2 regions of the Kitasatospora sp. NPDC005856 genome follow, and region 2 is predicted to be linked to the other one. Evidence: riboswitches for the same ligand, from Rfam matches in the RefSeq annotation. Region 2 holds a riboswitch; the other holds the start of a gene.

Region 1 (11,089 bases), on a different contig from region 2:
GGCGCGCTCGGTGCGGGCCGACAGGACGGTGTTGATGCCGCCCTCCTTGCCGCAGGCCTTCAGGGCCTCCTTGGCCTTGGCCTCGTCGCCCTTGTTGTCCTTGGTCTCGTACAGGTTGAAGTCCTGGTGGCCCGCGATGTCCGGCGGGAGCACCGTGTTGGCGATCTGGCCGCGGATCGGGCCGCCGACCGCGGTCTGCACCGAGACCTTGTCGACCGCGTACTGGACGGCCTTGCGGCACTCGATGTTGTCGAACGGCGCGAGCTTGGAGTTGATCGCCATGTACACCAGACGGCCGCCGTAGGCGTTGTCGGTGCTGGCCTTCAGCTTCGGGTTCTGCAGGATCTGCGCCTGGGTCTGCGGGTCGACGCCGCCGCCCACCAGGTCGACCTGGGCGTTGCCGGCCAGCAGGTCCTTGTCGATGGTGGCCTGGTCGATGTTCATCTTGAGCACGAGCTTGTCCGCGAGCTGCTTGCGGATCGGGTCGGTGCTCGGGTCCCAGTTGGTGTTGGGCACCAGGACGGCCTGCTTGCCGTCCTCGTAGCTCTCGAACTTGTAGGAGCCCGAGGACACGATCTTCTTCACGTAGTCCGCGCCGGTGTCCTTGGCCTGCGGGACGGGCGCGGTCTGCGGGGCGCTGACCAGGTAGTCGAAGTCGGCGAAGGGGTGCTTCAGGTGGAAGACGATCGTGGTGTCGTCGGGCGTCTCGATCGAGTTGAGGCCGCCCTCCTTGTCCTTGTACGGCCCCGCGTACGGCGTGGCGTTGTCCACCAGCAGGTCGTGGAAGTAGACCGGGCCGTTGGAGTTCACCTCCAGCGCGTAGTTCGAGCGCTCGATGGCGTACTTGACGTCCTTCGAGCTGATCGGGGTGCCGTCGTCGTACTTCAGCCCCTTGCGCAGCTTGTACGTCCAGGTCAGGCCGTCCGCGCTCGTCTGGCCCATCGACTCGGCGAGGTCGGGGACGAGCTTGTTGCCCTCCTCGCCCGGCGCCGGGTTGAAGGTGGTCAGCGGGCGGGCGTACAGACGCGAGAAGTTGTAGATGTACGCGTAGTACGTGTTGCCCGGGTCGAGCGAGTCCGGGGTGCCCTTCATCTCGAAGGTCACCGTCCCGCCCTTCTTGTCCGAGGCGTTGACGATGCCCTTGGTGGCCGCGTTGGCACCGGAGCCGCCCTCGGCGGAACCGGAGGCCGAGGAGGAGCCTCCGCTCTTCGACGAACTGGTGCAACCGGTCACGACCAGGACCGCGGCGGCGGCCGCCGCGGTCAGGGCGACGGTACGGGACCTACGCATGGGTGAGATCAACCCCTTGGGGATGTGGAGGCGGTGGAGAGGGAACTGACGCACCGTCGTATGACGCATGGTCAGAGAGGGACGCGTGTCAGTTGCTCTTGGGATCGAGGGCGTCGCGCAGGCCGTCGCCGAGCAGGTTGAAGGCGAGCACGGTGATGAAGATCGCCAGACCGGGGACCACCATGTACTGGGGGTCCACCTGGTAGTACCGGATCGCGTCCTGGAGCATCCCGCCCCAGGAGGCCTGCGGGGGCTGGATGCCGACGCCGAGGAAGCTCAGCCCGGCCTCGAAGAGGATGTTGGTCGGGATCAGCAGGGTCGAGTAGACCAGGATCGGACCGACCAGGTTGGGCAGCAGTTCCTTGAACAGGATGAACGGGCCGCGGGCGCCCAGGCTGCGGGCGGCGTGGACGAACTCCCGCTCGCGCAGCGAGAGCGTCTGTCCGCGCACGATCCGGCCCATGTAGGGCCAGTTGAAGAAGCCGATCACGAAGATCAGCACCAGCATGTGCAGCGGCAGACCGTGCAGGCCGAACGCACCGCCCTGGAGCGAGGTCGAGATCGCGATCGCGAAGAGCAGCAGCGGGAACGCCAGGAAGACGTCCATCACCCGGCTGATCAGGGTGTCCACCCAGCCGCCGTAGTAGCCGGCCATGATGCCGAGCACGGTGCCGATGGTGTTGGACAGCAGGGTCGCGCCGAAGGCGACCAGCAGGGAGACCCAGGAACCCTCGATGACGCGGGTGAGCAGGTCACGACCCTGGAGGGGGTCGACACCGAGCGGGTGCTCCCAGCTCATGCCGCCCCAGTCACCGAACGGCAGACCGCCGAGGTCGGCGTCCAGCAGGTCCTGGTTGAGGGCGTCCGGGTCCAGCCCGAACATCGACTCGATCGGCTTGGCCAGCACGGCGAGCAGGATCAGCAGGATCACCACGACGCCGCCGGCGACGGCGGCCTTGTCCCGCTTGAAGCGGGTCCAGGCGATCTGGCCGAGGGAGCGGCCCTCGATCTTCTTGGCCGGGCTCGCGGCGGCGGGTGCCTCCGGCTCGTTCCCGGCGGTGGTCACGGATGCGGTCATGGTCAGTTGGTCCCCTCGCCGACGGTGGCCGGCCCACGGGTGCCGGTCGCCGGCTTCGGCGGTGCGGCTGCGGACGTGCGGAGGTGCTTAGGAGGAGCGGGTGTTGACGGCAGTGCGTCGTGCACGGGGCACTGCCACCACGCGGGATGGGCGTCGCGTGGACGGGCTGTCGGCGTGCGCGCTCACCTTTGTGGGGTTCAGCACGCGCGGTGCGTTGCGCAGAACTCTCTGCCATCCGAACTGGCTTGCGCCAGCCCTGCCAACCGACAGATGCCCAACTGTGATCTGCGTGCATGCACCTCCCGGATCGTCGGCATATACCTCTTCACATGGCTGTAGCCGCCATGTCAAGATGACCGGGTGACACATCCGGAAATTCGTCCGGAAAGCATCGAAGCCGACTTGACGGACAATCAAGTCGGCTTCGGAGAATGGGTTTTGGGAATCAGCGCCCGGGGTAGCCGGGCCACGGCCGCTGCGGCGGCTGCTGCTGCCAGCCCTGCGCCGGCGGCTGGGTGCCGTACCCGTAGCCCGGCATCGACTGCCCCGGGTACGGCGGCGGGGGCACCGGCGGGTACGGGCCGGTCGGCGGGCGGCCCGCCTCCCGGTCGAAGAACGGCCGCGCGTTGGCACGCATCCACAGCGCCACCGGGTCGAACTCGTCCGACATCGCCACCGTGGACACCGCGAGCCCCTCCGGGGCCACCGCGATCGCGCGCTGCATCAGCGCCCGCACCGCCTCCACCGCCGGCGGCGAACTCTCGTACAGGTCGAGGCCGATGGCCAGGTACGGCTCCCCGACCGCGGGCTGCACCCAGGCCCGGCGCAGCGCCCGGACCGCGCGCACCTCGGCGGCCTGCCGCTCCAGCAGCGCGAAGAACGGCTGGGCGTTCAGCTGCGGCTCGCTCAGCTTCAACGGCCCGGCCGGCAGCCGGTCCAGGCCCGCGGCGACCCGTCGCAGGTCCGCCCAGGGCACGCCGACGCCGCCGCCGGGCGCGTGCGGGTTGAGCCACAGGCCCCAGCGGGTGCGGTAGAGCGAGGCCGCGATCTCCCGGCCGGAGATGACCTCGTGGGCCCGCGCCCAGCCGGAGGCGGTCAGCTGCTCGGGCGAGGTGACGGCCGGCGCGTAGCCGTGGCCGCTGATCTCCATGTTCCCGTACTGGGCGTCCGGGCTGCCGGGCGTGCCGTGCCACAGCAGCATCCAGACCTGGCCGTCCGCCAGCGCGTGCAGCAGCCGCTCGTACGCGTCGTAGCGCTCCGGCGCGACGTCGCGCAGGGCGCGCTCCAACGCGCCGGGATCAGCTCCCGGGCGCCCGGCCGGTGCCTGGCCCCAGGGCCCCGGCACACCGCCCGCTCCCGTTCCCGCACTCATGCGCCCACCTCGCCGCGCCTCTTTCCCTCAACCCGCCGAGCCCGTCGGCCGTCTGCACGCACCCTATGGGCGCGGCACCGGCCACCGCCACGGCGACGTGCCTTTGATACGAACCCCGCTCAGACCCGCGAATAGAACGGCAGTACCCGGGTGAGCAGCCACTCGACCACCGGGTCGTCGGCGAGGTCGAGCAGTACGAGGTGGACGCCGCCGGGCAGCGGCGCGGTTCCCAGCGCTCGTCCGAGCGCGTCGTTCACCGCGGCCGGGCCGGCCGGCGCCGCCGGGTCCAGCTGGACGCCCACGAACATCACGGTCGGCTCGCCCTCGATGCTGGCCAGCGCCCTGCGGGCGGTCAACACCCCGGGCAGCGCCGACAGCTCCGCCCGACAGGCGGTCAGGAAGTGCTCCGGGTCCTCGCCCGGCACCGGCTCGCGCAGCGCCACCCGGCCGCCGGTCGGCGCCAGAGCGTCGTCGGCGGCCTCCCAACGGGCGGCATCACGCGGACCGCGGCGCAGCTCGGCGACCCCCTGCGGCGGCACCGGGAGCCCGACGGCCGCCTCCGGGTTCACCGCGATGCCCACGCCCAGCGGCAGCCCGCGGGCGAACTCCCAGACCGGCGCGATCGCGAAGGCCATCCCCGGCGCCTGCTGGAGGAACACCTCCTGCGAGGAGAACACCGGCACGTACGGGTCACCGCCCAGCTCGACGGTCGGCAGGTCCAGCGACTGCCCCTGCGGATCGGCCCCGGCCGGCAGCGGCACCCACACCTGGCTGCGCGCCAGCACCTCCATCACCCGCGCCGTGGCCCCCGGGTCGCCCAGGGCCGCGGTCAGCACCTGCTCCAGCTCGTTGGCCGGCCAGGAACCGCCCGACGGCGCCTCCTCCGGTCCGCCCCACCCCTGCTGCTGCTCCACCGGGTACCCCATGCGCCGCCGATTCCGCCCTCTGCCGGTCGGCCGCCCTCTGCTGCGCCGACGCGCAGCAGTCTAGGGCCCCCGGGCCTTGCTCCTTAGGGCTCGTGTTCGGGTGCCGTGCGGTGTGACCGGGTCCCCCCTCCCCTCTCCGTCCCGGACGTGCCATGATGTGCGCGTCCGACGGCATGCGCCGCGGGCCCCCACAACTCCATACCGGCCGCTCGAACCCGCGCGGGAGAGCCCGGAGTGCCGTTCAGGTACAGCCGGCGCCGAAGGAGCAAGTCCTCCCCGGAATCTCTCAGGCACCCCTACCGCACGGGTTAGGCACATCTGGAAAGCGGCGCCCGGCCCTGTCGTGCGCCCACCCACGGTGCAAGCCGTCATGCTGTCCCCCAAGCTGGAAACAGCTGCGGGCGGTGGGCGGTGAAGCTCTCAGGTTCGACGACAGATGGGGAGACCCACGCCGCCGCATGCCCGCGCGCAGGGTCGGTCCCCGAGCGGGTCCGGTCCGGTGCGTGCACCCCTGAGTGCCCCGACCGAGGAGTTCCTGGCCATGTCGTCCCTCCGCCTGACCGCGCTCGACGCGCTGCACCGCGCCCTCGGCGCGACCATGACCGACTTCGCCGGCTGGGACATGCCGCTGCGCTACGGCAGCGAGCGCGAGGAGCACCTCGCGGTCCGCACCAAGGCCGGTCTGTTCGACCTCTCGCACATGGGCGAGATCACCGTCACCGGCCCGCAGGCGGGCGAGATGCTGGACCACGCGCTGGTCGGCTTCGTCTCCGCGCTGGGCGTGCTGCGCGCCCGCTACACCATGATCTGCGCCGAGGACGGCGGCATCCTGGACGACCTGATCGTCTACCGCCTGCGCGAGGACGCGTTCCTGGTCGTCGCCAACGCCTCCAACGCCCAGCTGGTCCTCGACGAGCTGATCGCCCGCGCCAAGGGCTTCGACGCCGTCGTCACCGACGACCGCGACACCTACGCGCTGATCGCCGTCCAGGGCCCGGAGTCCACCGGCATCCTCGCGGAGACCACCGACGCCGACCTGCCCGGCCTGAAGTACTACGCGATCCTCCCCGCCCGGGTGGCCGACCACGACGTGCTGCTCGCCCGCACCGGCTACACCGGCGAGGACGGCTTCGAGATCTTCTGCCGCCCGGCCGACGCCGAGGAGATCTGGCAGGCGCTGACCGCCGCGGGCGAGGGCCGCGGCCTGATCCCGTGCGGCCTGTCCTGCCGCGACACGCTGCGCCTGGAGGCCGGCATGCCGCTGTACGGGCACGAGCTGTCCACCGACCTCACCCCGTTCGACGCCGGCCTGGGCCGGGTCGTCCGCTTCGACAAGACCACCAACGAGGGCGCCTTCATCGGCCGCAAGGCGCTGGAGCAGGCCGCCGCCGCGGCCGAGACCAACCCGCCGAAGGTGCTGGTCGGCCTGGTCTCCGAGGGCAAGCGGGTGCCGCGCGCCGAGTACACCGTGGTCTCCACCGAGGGCGAGCCGATCGGCCGGATCACCTCCGGCGCGCCGTCCCCGACCCTGGGCAAGCCGATCGCGATGGCCTACGTCGACGCCGCCCACGCCGCCCCCGGCTCCACCGTCGCGGTGGACGTGCGCGGCAAGCACGAGCCCGTCCAGGTCGTGGCGCTGCCGTTCTACAAGCGCGCCCGCTGAGCCTGCACCGAGGCCCCGGTTTTCCCATACACGCACGTCGCGGCCGTCCGCGCGGCGGCCCGCTTCGTCGTACCCGCTTCCCATCCTGGAGAATGACGCCATGAGCAACCCCCAGCACCTGCAGTACACCAAGGAGCACGAGTGGCTGACCGCGGCCGAGGAGGGTGTCTCCACGGTCGGCATCACCGAGCACGCCGCCACCGCCCTCGGTGACATCGTCTACGTGCAGCTGCCCGAGGTCGGCGAGACCGTGACCGCCGGCGAGACCTGCGGCGAGCTGGAGTCCACCAAGTCGGTCAGCGACCTGTTCTCCCCGGTGACCGGCGAGGTCACCGAGGTCAACCAGGACGTCATAGACGACAACTCCCTGGTCAACAGCGCCCCGTTCGAAGGCGGCTGGCTGTTCAAGGTGCGCGTCGAGGCCACCGACGCGCTGCTCAGCGCGGACGAGTACACCGCCTTCATCGGCGGCTGAGAGGTCTGACCGGGGCGGCCACCGTGCGGCGGCCGCCCCGCCCCAGCCGCGGCCCCCTTTCCTCCTCCACCGGGAAGACCACACCATGACGGTTCTCAACCAGTCCCTGCACGCCCTCGACCCGGAGATCGCCGCCGCGGTCGACGCCGAGCTGCACCGCCAGCAGACCACCCTGGAGATGATCGCCTCCGAGAACTTCGCCCCGGTGGCGGTCATGGAGGCCCAGGGCTCGGTGCTCACCAACAAGTACGCGGAGGGCTACCCCGGCCGCCGCTACTACGGCGGCTGCGAGCACGTCGACGTGGTCGAGCAGATCGCGATCGACCGCATCAAGGCGCTGTTCGGCGCCGAGCACGCCAACGTCCAGCCGCACTCCGGCGCGCAGGCCAACGCCGCCGCGATGTTCGCGCTGATCCAGCCGGGTGACACCATCCTGGGCCTGAGCCTGGCCCACGGCGGTCACCTGACCCACGGCATGAAGATCAACTTCTCCGGCAAGCTCTACAACGTGGCCGCGTACCACGTGGACGAGAAGACCGGCCAGGTCGACATGGCCGAGGTCGAGCGCCTCGCCAAGGAGCACCAGCCGAAGCTGATCATCGCCGGCTGGTCGGCCTACCCGCGCCAGCTCGACTTCGCCGCGTTCCGCCGGATCGCCGACGAGGTCGGCGCGCTGCTCATGGTGGACATGGCGCACTTCGCCGGTCTGGTGGCCGCCGGGCTGCACCCGAACCCGGTGCCCTACGCGGACGTGGTCACCACCACCACCCACAAGACCCTGGGCGGCCCGCGCGGCGGCGTCATCCTGTCCAAGGCCGAGTACGCCAAGAAGATCAACTCGGCGGTCTTCCCCGGCCAGCAGGGCGGCCCGCTGGAGCACGTGATCGCCGGCAAGGCGGTCGCCTTCAAGGTCGCGGCCTCGGAGGAGTTCAAGGAGCGCCAGCAGCGCACCCTGGACGGTGCCCGCATCCTCGCCGAGCGCCTGCTCCAGGTCGACGTGGCCGAGGCCGGCGCCAGCGTGCTCTCCGGCGGCACCGACGTCCACCTGGTCCTGGTCGACCTGCGCAACAGCCAGCTCGACGGCCAGCAGGCCGAGGACCGGCTGCACGAGGTCGGCATCACCGTCAACCGCAACGCGATCCCGAACGACCCGCGCCCGCCGATGGTCACCTCGGGCCTGCGCATCGGCACCCCGGCGCTGGCCACCCGCGGCTTCCAGGCCGAGGACTTCCGCGAGGTCGCCGACATCATCGCCGAGGCGCTCAAGCCCGCCTTCGACGAGACCGTCGCCGCCGCGCTGAAGGCCCGGGTCACCGCCCTGGCCGAGAAGTACCCGCTGTACCCCACCCTGGCCAACCAGGAGTAGTCCGGCCCGGTCGGGCTCATCGGATCAGGTGACCGGCCTCACCCCGCCGGCGTACCTGGGACTCCGGGGCACCGCGCACACTGGAGAGTGCGTGCGGTGCCCCGTCCCGTGTCAGCCCTCCCCTGCCAGCAAGTCCTTCCACGAGACCAGACAAGGACGTCCCCCGTGGCCATCAGCGTCTTCGACCTCTTCTCCATCGGCATCGGCCCGTCGAGCTCCCACACCGTGGGCCCGATGCGCGCCGCCCGGATGTTCGCCCGCCGACTGCGCTCCGAAGGCCTGCTGGACGGGGTGACGGGCGTGCGCGCCGAGCTGTACGGCTCGCTCGGCGCCACCGGCCACGGCCACGGCACCCCGAAGGCCGTCCTGCTGGGCCTGGAGGACGCCTCCCCCCGCACCGTCGACGTCGACCAGGCGGACAAGGACGTCGAGCGGATCATCGCCGAGAAGCGGATCAGCCTGCTCGGCGAGCACACCATCGACTTCGACCCGGACAGCCAGCTGATCCTGCACCGCCGCCGCTCGCTGCCGTACCACGCCAACGGCATGACCCTGTGGGCGTACGCGGCCGACGGCTCGACCCTGCTGGAGAAGACCTACTACTCCGTCGGCGGCGGCTTCGTGGTGGACGAGGACGCGATCGGCGCGGACCGGGTCAAGCCCGACGACACCGTGCTGAAGTACCCCTTCCGCACCGGTGACGAGCTGCTGCGGCTCAGCCGGGAGACCGGGCTGTCGATCTCCGGCCTGATGCTGGAGAACGAGAAGGCCTGGCGCAGCGAGGAGGAGATCCGGACCGGGCTGCTGGAGATCTGGTCCGTGATGCAGGAGTGCGTGCGGGCCGGCATGTCCCGCGAGGGCATCCTGCCGGGCGGGCTGAAGGTCCGCCGCCGGGCGGCCGCCGCGGCGCGGGCACTGCGCGCCGAGGGCATCGGGCCGGCCAACGCGATGGAGTGGGTGACCCTCTACGCGATGGCGGTCAACGAGGAGAACGCCTCCGGCCGCCGGGTGGTCACCGCGCCGACCAACGGCGCCGCCGGGATCATCCCCGCCGTCCTGCACTACTACCTGAACTTCATCCCGGGCGCCGACGAGGACGGCATCGTCCGCTTCCTGCTCGCGGCCGGTGCCATCGGCATGCTCTTCAAGGAGAACGCCTCCATCTCCGGCGCCGAGGTCGGCTGCCAGGGCGAGGTCGGCTCCGCCTGCTCGATGGCCGCGGGCGGCCTCGCCGAGGTCCTCGGCGGCACCCCCGAGCAGGTCGAGAACGCCGCCGAGATCGGCATCGAGCACAACCTCGGCCTCACCTGCGACCCGGTCGGCGGCCTGGTCCAGATCCCCTGCATCGAGCGCAACGGCATGGCGTCCGTCAAGGCCGTCACCGCGGCCCGGATGGCCCTGCGCGGCGACGGACGCCACCACGTCTCGCTGGACAAGGCGATCAAGACGATGAAGGAGACCGGCGCCGACATGAAGATCAAGTACAAGGAGACCTCGCGCGGCGGCCTCGCCGTGAACGTCATCGAGTGCTGACCCCGGCGTCCTGACGGACCCCGGCGGAGCCCCGCTCCGCCGGGGTCCGTCGTGTTCTCCGTCCGTTCCCTGTCCGCTCCCCGGCTCAGGCCACGACCGGGCGGGTCGGCCACTGCGCGGGAAGTCGGCCGGGCCGACTTCCCGCGCACCGCTGCTACCTCCGGCCGGGCAGCGCCAGGAAGGCCAGGCCCCCGGCCAGGACGGCGAGTCCGCACCAGGAGACGGCGGGGAGGCGCTCGCCCAGGGCGGCCACGCCGAGGACGGCGGCGACGGCCGGTTCGGCGAGGGTCAGGGTGGTGGCGGTCCGGGCGGTGGTGTGCCGCAGGCCGTGGCCGAACAGCCAGTAGGCGACGAACGTGGTGACCACCGCGAGGTGCAGTACCACGCCCGCCCCGCGCGCCGAGGCGAGCCACGCCAGGTCGCCGATGAGGAGCACTGGCAGGACGATCAGCGCTCCGCCGCCGAACATCGCGCCCATCACCCCGCCCGAGGGGTGCCCGGCCGCGATCAGCCGTCCGCCGATCAGCGAGTACACGGCGTACGAGAGCCCGGAGAGCGCCGCCGACAGCACCCCCAGGGGGTCCACCGCCGTACCGCCCCCGGCGAGTCCGGGGCCCAGCACCAGGACGGCGCAGCCGAGCACGGCCAGCGCCGTGGCCCCGGCCCACCGCCCGTCCGGCCGCCCCTGCCGGGTGAGCCAGCCGAGCAGTCCGGTGAACACCGGCGCGCTGCCGAGCGCGATCACCGTCGCGACCGCCACGCCGGTACGGCTGACCGCCGGGTAGAAGGTCAGCGGGTAGCCGGCCACCGCGACGGCGCCGGCCGCGAGCAGCCACCGCTCGCGCGGCGCGCAGCGCCGGGGCAGGGTACGGGCGGTGCGGTCGGTGAGGAACAGCAGCAGCCCGCCGAGCACCAGCCCGGCGGCCCCGATCCCGGCCGCCGGGGCACCGGAGGGCGCCAGCGAACTGGCCGTCCCGGTGGTGCCCCAGAGCACGGCGGCGATCAGGATCGGCAGCGCGCCGCCGCTCGGACGGGCGCGGCGGGGAGCCGTGGGCAGGGGACAGGCAGGCGAGGACAAACGATTCGGCACAGTCGTGAACTTCCGTCGTCGAAGACCGTCGGGGAGGAGGTTTCGAGAACGGGCGCACGCCGTCAGCCCACGGCGGCCACCATCAGGCCGAGCCGGGGTCGCAGGGGATCAAGCCACCGGAGCGCGCGCCCGATCAGGCGCTGAGCGGTGGCAGCACGACGTGCCAGTACAGGTTCACGGGCCCGATGCTATCCGCCTGCGCACGAAGTCGACAGGGCCGACTTCCTGCGCGGGCGTCCCACCCGCCTCCGGGAGGTCGCCCCACCCCTCCCGGGGGCGCGTTGCTTCCCGCGTGC
Region 2 (11,089 bases):
GCCGACCGGGAGCGGGTGCTGCGCGAGGTGGAGGCGCTGGCCGGACGGTGCGTGCGGCGGCTGCGGGCGGCCGGGCGGTCCGGGCGGACGGTGGTGCTCAAGGTCCGGCGGTTCGACTTCTCGACGCTGACCCGCTCGGAAACGCTCGGCGGGCCCACCGACGACGAGACGGTGATCACCGCGACGGCGCGCCGGCTGGCCGAGCAGGTGGACATCACGGGCGGGGTCCGGCTGCTCGGCGTGGGCGTCGCCCAACTCGCCGACTACACCCAGGAGGACCTGTTCGCCCAGACGCTGCGCGAGGAGGCCGCGGAGCACGCCGAGGCGGTGGCCGAGGCCGAGGAGGCCGAGGAGGAGCCGGAGGCCGTCGCGGTGCGGCGCTGGATGCCGGGGCAGGACGTCCGGCACGAGGAGTTCGGCCCGGGCTGGGTGCAGGGCAGCGGCGTCGGGAGGGTCACCGTACGGTTCGAGACGCCGTGGAGCGAGCGGGGGCGGGTGCGGACCTTCGCGGTGGACGACCCGGCGCTCGAACCCTCCCGGCCGCTGCCGCTGCGCCGCCACGAGGGGGCGGACGGTGCGCCGGAGGCGGGGGGCGGCCCGGTGGAGGGCGCCTGAAACGCGAAGCGACCCCACCCGGCGGGGGAGCACCGGGTGGGGCCGATCACCGTGCCGGCCCCGTACGTTCGTGATGCCCTCGCGACGTACGGAGGCCGGGGCCCCGCGCCCTGTCCCTGAGCGCGGGGGCCGGACGCCTCGTCAGGCGTCGGTCTTGACCAGCGCGGGGCTGGAGTCCTGCTGGGCCGAGCCGCCGGCGACCGTCGCGGTGGCGGCCGCCGTGCCGCCGCGGATCAGGAACGGGACGACGCCGGCGACGACGCAGACCACGGCCGCGGTCCAGAACGCGTGCTTGTAGGCGTCCAGGGTGGGCAGGGAGAGCGGGATCTGCGGCGGCAGCTTCATGGTGTTGCCGGTCAGGATGGCGGCCATGACGGCGGTGCCGATCGCGCCACCGACCGTGCGCAGCACGGAGTTCATGCCGTTGGCGATGCCGCTCTGCTCGACCGGCACGGCGCCGTTGATGAAGGCCGGCATCGCGGCGAAGGCCAGGCCGACGCCGAGACCGAAGATCGCCGAGGCGGTGTAGATGTCGCCCTCCTGCCCGTGGCGCACGGCCAGGTAGGCCATCGCGACGGCGCCGAGGACGCCACCGAGGACCAGCGGCAGGCGCGGGCCGCGGCGGGCGATCAGCAGGGCGCCGACCGGGGCGGCGACCATCGAGCCGATGGCGGACGGCAGCAGCAGGAGGCCGGCGTGCAGCACGCTGGCGGTGAAGCCGTAATGGGTCAGCTTCTCCGGGGTCTGGGCGAAGTTGCTGATGACCATGAAGGAGCCGTACATGCCGAAGCCGATGAGCAGGCCGGCCACGTTGGTGAAGGCGACGGCCGGACGGGCCATCATCTTCATGTCCACCAGCGGGTGCGCGACCTTGGTCTCGATGATCCCCCAGACCAGGGCGACCACGGCGGCGACGGCGAACAGGCCGAGCGTCTTGTTGGAGGTCCAGCCCCAGTGGTTGCCCTGGCTGACCGCGACCAGCAGTGCGGAGAGCCAGCCGGCCAGGGTGAGGGCGCCGAGCGGGTCGGCGCCGCCCTCCTTGTCGGTGACCGGGTCGGTCGGGACGCGGAAGGCGACCAGGGCGATCGCGATCAGGCCGAAGACCAGGCCCATCCAGAAGATCGACTTGTAGTCCCAGTGCTCCAGCAGGAGGCCGGTGGCGACCAGGCCGAGGCCGGAGCCGACGCCCATCGAGGCGCTGATGGCGGCGACGCCGCCGGTCACCTTCTGCTTGGGCAGCTCGTCACGGACGATGCTGATCGCCAGCGGCAGGACGCCACCGCCGGCGCCCTGGAGGACACGGGCGACGACCAGCCAGGTGAAGGAGTGGGTGCTGACCGCCAGCGCCGAACCGGCGACCAGGCCGGCCAGCGAGATCAGCAGCATCGGCTTGCGGCCCCGGAGGTCGCCGAAGCGGCCCAGGAGGGGAGTCAGCACGGCTGCGGAGAGCAGGTTGGCGGTCATCAGCCAGGTGATGCTGGAGGCGGAGACGCTCAGTTCCTTGGCCAGCGAGGGCAGGATCGGGACGACCGCGGTCTGCACCACGCTGAACGACAGCATCGCCAGGATGAGGGCCGGCAGGACCCGGGCGCTGCTCTGCTTCTCGGCCGCGGTGGTGGGCTGTGGTGCCTCACTCACGGTTGCTTCCTCCCGTACATAGTGAATGAACTGAAGTAACCATGCAGGGAGATACTTCAGAGTGTCAAATATCGAGTGGTTAAGCTTTGGCAAAGGCGAATGGTCGGGTGCGCGACAAGTGCTGGTCGAGCGCACGACAAGGGCCCCGGACGTGTCCGGGGCCCTTTGTGTCGGGGTGTTGTCGCCGCTGTCAGACGAGTGGCCGCAGGCCGGCGGGGTGGGACGAGGCGGAGGGCGGCGCGGAGGCGGAGAAGGGGGAGGGGGTGGTCGGGGCCGGTGTCGAGGTGGAGAAGGGGGAGGCTGGGGTCGGCGTCGAGGCCGGGGGCTGGGGCTGGGGCTGGGCGGCGGTGGTGTCGTGGACCTCGACGTTCTCGCGGCGGAGTTCCTCCCGGATCACCTCCTCGGTCGTGTACCGCTCGACGACCAGACGGACCCGCTCGATGGGGGCCAGGTACTTGCGGACCACCGGGCGCTCCTCGCGGAGCGTGACCTCCTCGACGGCTTCGGCGATCTCCTTCTCGCTGAGTGTGGCGCGCTCGGCGTCGCTGATCGGCGTCCGCTCGACCCGGACGCGTTCGCGGACCACCGGGACGCGGCGCTCGAACTGCTCGGTCGTCACGTACTTGCGCAGCTTCGCCGTGCCGAGGGTGTGCCACTCGGTGGTGATCTCCAGTCGCTCCTCCCGGCAGGTGATCTCCACCGGGCTGCTGGGGGCGGACGAGGGGGCGCCGGTGTGGGTGGGGGCGGTCGTGGCGGTCGACGCCGGGGCGGGCATGGGGGCGGGCTGCGGCTTCGGCTCCACGACGGGCGCGGCGGCGGGGGCGGTGGCGGCGGCGGCGGGCGCGGTGGTGATGGGCGCGGTGGTGGCGGGCGGCGCGGCGGAGGTGTGCGCGGCCGGCGGGGAGCCGACGGGTGTGACGGGTGTGACGGGTGTGCTGAGGGTCCGCATGTCGGCCTCCGGGGCGGTCCTGGCGGTTTCGGCGATGGTGGGGATGGCGGCGGCGGGGGCGGCGGCAGCGGGGGCCCGCTCGGTGGGACGTTCGGAGGCCCGCTCGGAGGCCCGCTCGGGCGTGTGGAAGGTGAGCGACTTGGCCGGGGACGCCGCGGTCGTCGCGGCGGCGGCGGCCGCCGTGGTGCCGAAGTCGAGGTCGGGCTGCTTGGCCCGGCTCCCGTTCTCGCCGTTCGGGCGGCTGTCCATCGGGGTGTCGAGCCCGTAGTAGCGGTAGAGCTGGAGCTCCTGGGCGGGGGACAGGTGCTGGCCGACGCCGAAGTCCGGCGACTCCTTCACCAGCGACTTGTCGTACGGCACCCGGAGCTCGTCGCCGGCGAACTCGCTCGTGGTCAGTGGGACGAAGGCGTCCCGGCCGAAGATGCCCGTCCGGACCGCGGCCCACTCGGGCCGGCCGGTGGCATCGTCCAGGTAGACCTCGTCGACCGTGCCGATCTTGTCTCCGTTGCGGTCGACGGCCTTGTGGCCGATGAGGTCCCGGGGGTCGATGTCGGTCTGCACGTCTTTCCTCCCGCGCGCTGAACCTGCGGAACTCCCGCAGGGAGGCGGCCGGAGCACCCGATTCCGTCCGCCACTTCACACCAAAAGCCATGAATCGGACGGGCGCGACCCGGGTGCGCCGTACGGGGTTCGCGCTGGACTGTCCGGGGGACGCGCGTAGACCTCACGCGTAGACCTCAACTGACCTGATGCACCCGTGATCGGGCGGCCTCCCGCTGGTACCCTGGGCGGCGACCGCAGAGCCCGCTCGGGAGAGTCTCCGACCGCGAAAAGCGCTGGTCGGAGCGCCGAAGGAGCAACTCCTCCCCGGAATCTCTCAGGCATCCGTACCGTGTGGGGTAGGTCACTCTGGAAAGCAGGGCAGGAGCGTCGGCACGGGAGCCGGCGATCACCACCCTCACCGACGGTGCAAGCCGGCGGAGCGCCCACAGCGCCCCGTGCGGGTGAAGCTCTCAGGTCCCGATGACAGAGGGGGAGGCCTGTCGGGTCCGCCCGCCCAGGCTCGTCCGCTGCCCGCAGCGGCGAAGGCCGGTCGGCGTGCGTACCCCCGCCGGTCCGTGACCAGGAGGCCTCGACCACCATGAACGCCCAGCCGAACGCGGGACGCCCCACCGGCGCCTCGACCCTCACCGAGCTTGAGCTGGCCAGCCCCTTCGAGAACCGCCACATCGGCCCCGACGCCGCCGCGCAGGAGAAGATGCTGGCGTCCGTCGGCTACGGCTCGCTGGACGAGCTCGCCGCCACCGCCGTGCCCGAGGCGATCCGCTCCATCACCGCCCTGGACCTGCCCGCGGGCCGGACCGAGGCCCAGGTCCTCGCCGAGCTGCGCGAGCTGGCCGACCGCAACCAGGTGCTCCAGCCGATGATCGGCCTGGGCTACTACGGCACCTTCACCCCGCCGGTGATCCTGCGCAACGTCATGGAGAACCCGGCCTGGTACACCGCCTACACCCCGTACCAGCCGGAGATCTCGCAGGGCCGCCTGGAGGCGCTGCTGAACTTCCAGACCCTGGTCTCCGACCTGACCGGCCTGCCGACCTCCGGCTCCTCGCTGCTGGACGAGGGCACCGCGGCCGCCGAGGCGATGGCGCTGGCCCGCCGCGTCACCAAGGTCAAGGGCGGCGTCTTCCTGGTCGACGCCGAGACCCTGCCGCAGACCGTCGCGGTGATCAACACCCGCGCCGTGCCGACCGGCGTCGAGGTCGTCGTCGCCGACCTGTCCGAGGGCATCCCGGCCGAGATCGCCGAGCGCGGCGTCTTCGGCGTGCTGCTCCAGTACCCGGGCGCCACCGGCGTCGTCCGCGACCTCGCCCCGGTGATCGAGCAGGCGCACGGCCTGGGCGCGATCGTCGCCGTCGCCGCCGACCTGCTCGCGCTGACCCTGCTCAAGTCCCCGGGCTCGCTGGGCGCCGACATCGCCTGCGGCACCTCGCAGCGCTTCGGCGTGCCGATGGGCTTCGGCGGCCCGCACGCCGGCTACCTGTCGGTGCGCGCCGAGTACGCCCGCTCGCTGCCCGGCCGCCTGGTCGGCGTCTCCATCGACGCCGACGGCAACCGCGCCTACCGCCTGGCGCTGCAGACCCGCGAGCAGCACATCCGCCGCGAGAAGGCCACCAGCAACATCTGCACCGCCCAGGTGCTGCTCGCCGTGATGGCCTCGATGTACGCCGTCTACCACGGCCCGGACGGCCTGGCCGACATCGCCCGCCGCACCCACCGCTACGCCGCCGCCCTCGCCGAGGGCCTGCGGGCCGGCGGCGTCGAGCTGCTGCACGGCGAGTTCTTCGACACCGTCACCGCCGTCGTCCCGGGCCGCGCCGCCGAGATCGCCGCCGCCGCCCGTGCCAACGGCATCAACGTCCACCAGGACGGCGCGGACCGCATCTCCGTCTCCACCGACGAGACCACCACCCGCGAGCACCTGGCCGGTGTCTGGGCCGCGTTCGGCGTCTCCGCCGTCGAGGTCGCCGAGGCCGCCGACGCGCTGCCCGCCGCGCTGCTGCGTGAGGACGAGTACCTGACCCACCCGGTCTTCCACAGCCACCGCTCGGAGACCGCCATGCTGCGCTACCTGCGCCGCCTGTCGGACCGGGACTACGCGCTGGACCGCGGCATGATCCCGCTGGGCTCCTGCACCATGAAGCTCAACGCGACCACCGAGATGGAGGCGGTGACCTGGCCCGAGTTCGGCCAGATGCACCCCTTCGCCCCGATCGACCAGGCCCAGGGCTTCCTGACCCTGATCCGCCAGCTGGAGCAGCAGCTGGTCGAGGTGACCGGCTACGACGCCGTGTCGATCCAGCCGAACGCGGGCTCGCAGGGCGAGTTCGCCGGCCTGCTGGCCGTGCGCGCCTACCACCACGCCAACGGCGACGCCCAGCGCGACGTCTGCCTGATCCCGTCCTCGGCGCACGGCACCAACGCGGCCTCCGCGGTGATGGCCGGCATGCGCGTGGTCGTGGTGAAGACCCTGGTCGACGGCGACGTGGACGTCGAGGACCTGAAGGCCAAGATCGAGCAGCACCGCGACAACCTCGCCGTGCTGATGGTCACCTACCCGTCCACCCACGGCGTGTACGAGACCCAGATCACCGACATCTGCGCCCTGGTGCACGAGGCCGGCGGCCAGGTGTACGTGGACGGCGCCAACCTGAACGCCCTGGTCGGCCTGGCCAAGCCGGGCAAGTTCGGCGCGGACGTCTCGCACCTGAACCTGCACAAGACCTTCTGCATCCCGCACGGCGGTGGCGGCCCGGGCGTCGGCCCGGTCGCGGTGCGCGCCCACCTGGCGCCCTACCTGCCGAACCACCCGCTGCAGGCGGAGGCCGGCCCGGCCACCGGCGTGGGCCCGATCTCGGCCGCGCCGTGGGGCTCGGCGGCCATCCTGCCGATCTCCTGGGCGTACGTCCGGCTGATGGGCGGCGAGGGCCTCAAGCACGCGACCCAGGTCGCGGTGCTGAACGCCAACTACATCGCCAAGCGCCTGGCGCCGCACTTCCCGGTGCTCTACACCGGTCCGGGCGGGCTGGTCGCGCACGAGTGCATCATCGACCTGCGTCCGCTGACCAAGGAGACGGGCGTGACGGTGGACGACATCGCCAAGCGCCTGATCGACTACGGCTTCCACGCGCCGACGATGTCCTTCCCGGTGGCCGGCACGCTGATGATCGAGCCGACCGAGTCCGAGGACCTGCACGAGATCGACCGGTTCTGCGACGCGATGATCACCATCCGGGCGGAGATCGACAAGGTCGGCTCGGGTGAGTGGGCGGCCGACGACAACCCGCTGCGCAACGCCCCGCACACCGCCGCCACGCTGGCCGGCGACTGGGAGCACGGCTACTCGCGCCAGGAGGCCGTCTTCCCGGCGGGCGTGAACCCGGCGGACAAGTACTGGCCGCCGGTGAGCCGGATCGACGGCGCGTACGGCGACCGCAACCTGATCTGCTCCTGCCCGCCGCTGGACGAGTTCGGCGTCTGACCGGACCGGGCCGGACCCTCGGAGGTCCGGCCCGGACGACAGGGCCCCGGCGGAGCATCCGCCGGGGCCCTGCCCGTTGTGCTGTCGAGTGGCGGCTGCCCCCGCCGTACGGCCGGACGGGTGGTCAGGCCGCGTGGGCGACGGGTCGGCGCGGGGCGATCACCCGGCCGTCGGGCAGCAGCTCTCCGGTGTCCTCGAACAGGACGACGCCGTTGCAGAGCAGGCTCCAGCCCTGCTCCGGGTGGCAGGCCACCGACACGGCCGCCTCGCGGTCCTCGGACTCGGCCGACGGGCACTCAGGACGGTGCTGGCACATACGCGTACCCTCGCTTCGCTCTGCGATCCTCCCCGTGGTGCGGTCGCCGGAGGTCGTACCGTCCGGAACCGCCGCGGTGGTCGGATCCTGTCCGCGCGCCGGCCAGGTGTGGACCGGCGCTCAAGTGGGTAGGACAGGTGGTCCTTCCACGCTGGTTCCCAGTGTCGGCATCCCGGGACCCGCGCGCCAGGGATTTCGTGACATGCGCCACAACTCCCGGGCAGAGATCACCCGTTCAGGTGGGGCCGACGGGAACGGGTGCACCAGTGGGTCAGTCGGGGCATGGCCCGATGGGGTCATGCCGGATGGCCCGATCGGGTGGTCGCCGTTCGGATGAGGAGTCGCTGGGGCGAGTGCGCGGGCGTGTGGGTGAGGAGCCACTGGGGCGGGTGCGCGGGGTGCGAGGGCGTGCGGGCGCGGCCTCGGGCCGCCGGGCGGGTGGGTCCGGTGGCCCGAGGGGGCGGCGGGTCAGGAGGAACCGAGCAGCAGCGGCCTGGCGAGCGGGGCGCGGGCGAGCAGCGGCAGCAGTTCGGCGGCCGGGCAGGCGCGGTGTGCGGTGACGCCGAGCGGGGCCGGGGCCAGCGGGATCAGCAGGTCGGCGGCCGGGCCGGCGTCGGGGCTGTGCAGCCACAGCGCCGTCGCGTACTGGCCGGGGAAGGTCAGCAGCCGGGGCTGCTGGCGGGTCCGGGAGGACTGGGCGAGCTGCCAGGCCTCGCGCAGCGCCCGGACCGTCGAGTCGAGGTACGGGCCCGCGGTGAAGTGGGAGAAGGTGTGGCCCTCGGCGCTCTGCACCACCTCGGCGGCGGCGGCCACCTCGGTGCCGTCCTTGATCAGGAAGCGCCAGCCGGTGCGGCGGGCGGCCGTGAGCTCCGGGCGCCCGCCGGTCAGGACGTGCACCGCGAGCGGGTGGGCGGGGAGCAGTGGGCCGGTCGGATGAAGCAGCGCTGCGGCGGCGGGCTGGCGCAGCGCGGTCTCCGAGTCGAGCGCGCCCAGGACGGCGCGCAGCGCGCTCGGCGGGGGCTGGGGGGTTTGCAGAGTCATGGCGGGGTCCGCCTCTCCAAGCGAGATCGGCGTGCGAGTGCGGCATACCGGCGTGGCGGGTGACGCGTCTTCGGTGACGGGGCCCGACCGTGTCCGGTTGTGCAGGATCGCGGTGCCGGCGCGGTCGTCGCCGTCGACGAGGCTTCGGGGCGAGGCGGACCGGCCGGAGCGCTGTACCAATTCGAACAGACGCGCAGGGTGATCTGTTTATCACAGGCTGTGGTGCCGGGCAAGTCTGCAGTTCGCCTGATTTTCCGTCAGATGCCTTGCAATGCAAGCCAGTCCGGGCGATCGGGTATCGATCTTCGCGATGGGCATGATGCTTGCACGGTCGGTCGACCGGGTGCTCGACGGGGTGGCTCTGGAGGAGGAGACCGTGGGCGAGAAGGTCGTGGCGACTCGGGCGGAACTGGCGGACCGGCAGCTGTACCGGCGCAAGCTCCACGCGTGTCTCGAAGCGCTCGGACGGATGCTCCGGGAGGACCGCTTCGACCGGCCGCGGGCGGTGATGGGCCTGGAGATCGAGCTCAACCTGGCCGACGAGCAGGGCCTGCCGGCCATGAACAACGCGCAGGTGCTGAGTGCGATCGGCTCCAGCGACTTCCAGACCGAACTGGGCCGCTTCAACATCGAGGTCAACATCACGCCGCACCGGCTCTGCGGCCACGTCTTCGAGGAGCTGCGCGAGGAGATCGACACCGGGCTGCGCTACGCCGACCGGCGGGCGGCCGAGGCGGGCGCCCGGATCGTCATGGTGGGCATCCTGCCGACCCTGGAGCACGCCCACACCGGGCTGGACGCGATGAGCCACAACCAGCGGTACAGCCTGCTCAGCGACCAGATCCTGGCCGCCCGCGGGGAGGACATCGCGCTGGACATCGAGGGGGTCGAGCACCTCCAGCTGGAGTCCATCACCATGGTGGCCGAGGCCGCCGCCACCTCGCTCCAGCTGCACCTCCAGGTGACCCCGGAGCGGTTCTCCTCGGTGTGGAACGCGGCCCAGGCGATCTGCGGGCCGCAGCTCGCGCTCGGCGCCAACTCGCCGTTTTTGTTCGGGCGGGAGCTGTGGCGGGAGACCCGTCCGGTGCTCTTCCAGCAGGCCTGTGACACCCGTACGGCGGAGCTCAAGGCGCAGGGCGTGCGCCCGATCACCTGGTTCGGCGAGCGCTGGGTGGACTCGGCGTACGACCTGTTCGAGGAGAACCTGCGGTACTTCCCCGCGCTGCTGCCGATCTGCGACGACGAGGACCCGCTGAAGGTGCTGTCCTCCGGCGGCGCGCCCAGGCTCGCCGAGATGAGGCTGCACAACGGGACCATCTACCGCTGGAACCGCCCGGTGTACGACATCGCGGGCGGGGTGGCGCACCTGCGGGTGGAGAACCGGGCACTGCCGGCCGGGCCGACGGTGGCCGACACGCTGGCCAACGCCGCCTTCTACTACGGGCTGGTGCGGGTGCTCGCCGAGCAGCCCCGGCCGATCTGGACCAGGCTGCCGTTCGAGCGGGCGGACGAGAACTTCCAGCAGGGCGCCCGGTACGGCATCGACGCGGTGTTCCAGTGGCCGCGTTCCGGGCGGGCCGGGCGCGGCGGGCTGCAGACCGTGTCCGCCGTCGACCTGGTGCTGAACGAGCTGCTCCCGATGGCCCACCAGGGCCTCGACGAGTGGGGCGTGGAGCCCGCCGACCGGGACCGCTACCTGGGCATCATCGAGCAGCGCTGCCTGCGCCGCACCAACGGCGCGTCCTGGCAGGTCGCGACCTTCCACCGGCTGCGCGAGCAGTACGGGATGGACCGGCCGGCCGCGCTCGCGGCGATGACCAGGCGCTACGCCGAGCTGATGCGCGGCGGCGAGCCGGTGCACACCTGGCCGGTGGGCTGACCGCGGGGACCGGCCTCCCCGCCGGGGCCGGCCGCGGGGGACCGGCCTCCCCGCCGGGGCTGATCGGCGGTTGTGTCAGGATGATCGCTCCGGCGGTCGGCCGACGGCCGGAGCGACCGCCCGTCCGCTGGAGCCCCCGTGACCACCGTCCCGACCGCGCCGGAGACGGCGAAGCCCATCCGTCGGCTGTTCGGCGCGGAGCTGCTGATCGTCCTCGGCCTCTCCCTCGGGGCCAGCGGGATCGGCGCGCTGATCAGCTTCGCCGGCTCGCTCACCGAACCGCTCAAGCTGGGCCAGCAGGTCGCCACGCTGAACGGCTCGCGGGCGCCCGGGCGGCCCTGGCTGGACCTCACCTGGCAGCTGTACTACATCGGGCGCGGACTGATGCCGGTGGCGCTGGTCGGCTACCTGCTGGTGCGCGAGGGGGTCGCGCCGCGGGTGCTGGGCTTCGACCTCGGGCAGAAGCTGCGCGACCTGGGGCGGGGCGCCGCCGTCGCGGCCGCGATCGGCGGGTCGGGGCTGGCGCTCTACCTGGCGTCGCAGGCGGCCGGGTACAACCTGACGGTGGCGCCGTCCGGGCTGCCGGACGTGTGGTGGCGGGTACCGGTG

What was found. Region 2 has a riboswitch for glycine ahead of gcvP (aminomethyl-transferring glycine dehydrogenase). Riboswitches for the same ligand answer to the same signal wherever they lie in the genome.
Region 1: it holds a riboswitch for glycine, as region 2 does, so the genes downstream of both, gcvT (glycine cleavage system aminomethyltransferase GcvT) here and gcvP (aminomethyl-transferring glycine dehydrogenase) in region 2, are expected to answer to the same signal.

What each region holds. Positions count from the first base shown of each region.
Region 1 covers NZ_JBEXWT010000038.1:46,313-57,401, forward strand. Annotated here, with positions in the region: gene ABZ449_RS22915 (ABC transporter substrate-binding protein) at 1-1,290, opposite strand, end outside; gene ABZ449_RS22920 (ABC transporter permease) at 1,379-2,368, opposite strand; gene ABZ449_RS22925 (enhanced serine sensitivity protein SseB C-terminal domain-containing protein) at 2,814-3,740, opposite strand; gene ABZ449_RS22930 (enhanced serine sensitivity protein SseB C-terminal domain-containing protein) at 3,860-4,666, opposite strand; glycine riboswitch at 4,877-4,978, shown strand; gene gcvT (glycine cleavage system aminomethyltransferase GcvT) at 5,208-6,329, shown strand; gene gcvH (glycine cleavage system protein GcvH) at 6,430-6,804, shown strand; gene glyA (serine hydroxymethyltransferase) at 6,890-8,170, shown strand; gene ABZ449_RS22950 (L-serine ammonia-lyase) at 8,336-9,703, shown strand; gene ABZ449_RS22955 (DMT family transporter) at 9,858-10,793, opposite strand.
Region 2 covers NZ_JBEXWT010000082.1:11,381-22,469, forward strand. Annotated here, with positions in the region: gene ABZ449_RS33325 (DNA polymerase IV) at 1-615, shown strand, start outside; gene ABZ449_RS33330 (MFS transporter) at 757-2,253, opposite strand; gene ABZ449_RS33335 (YsnF/AvaK domain-containing protein) at 2,444-3,451, opposite strand; partial or broken gene ABZ449_RS33340 (PRC-barrel domain-containing protein) at 3,461-3,763, opposite strand; glycine riboswitch at 4,002-4,105, shown strand; gene gcvP (aminomethyl-transferring glycine dehydrogenase) at 4,344-7,244, shown strand; gene ABZ449_RS33350 (DUF5999 family protein) at 7,369-7,560, opposite strand; gene ABZ449_RS33355 (hypothetical protein) at 8,029-8,601, opposite strand; gene ABZ449_RS33360 (glutamate--cysteine ligase) at 8,978-10,480, shown strand; gene ABZ449_RS33365 (CPBP family intramembrane glutamic endopeptidase) at 10,619-11,089, shown strand, end outside.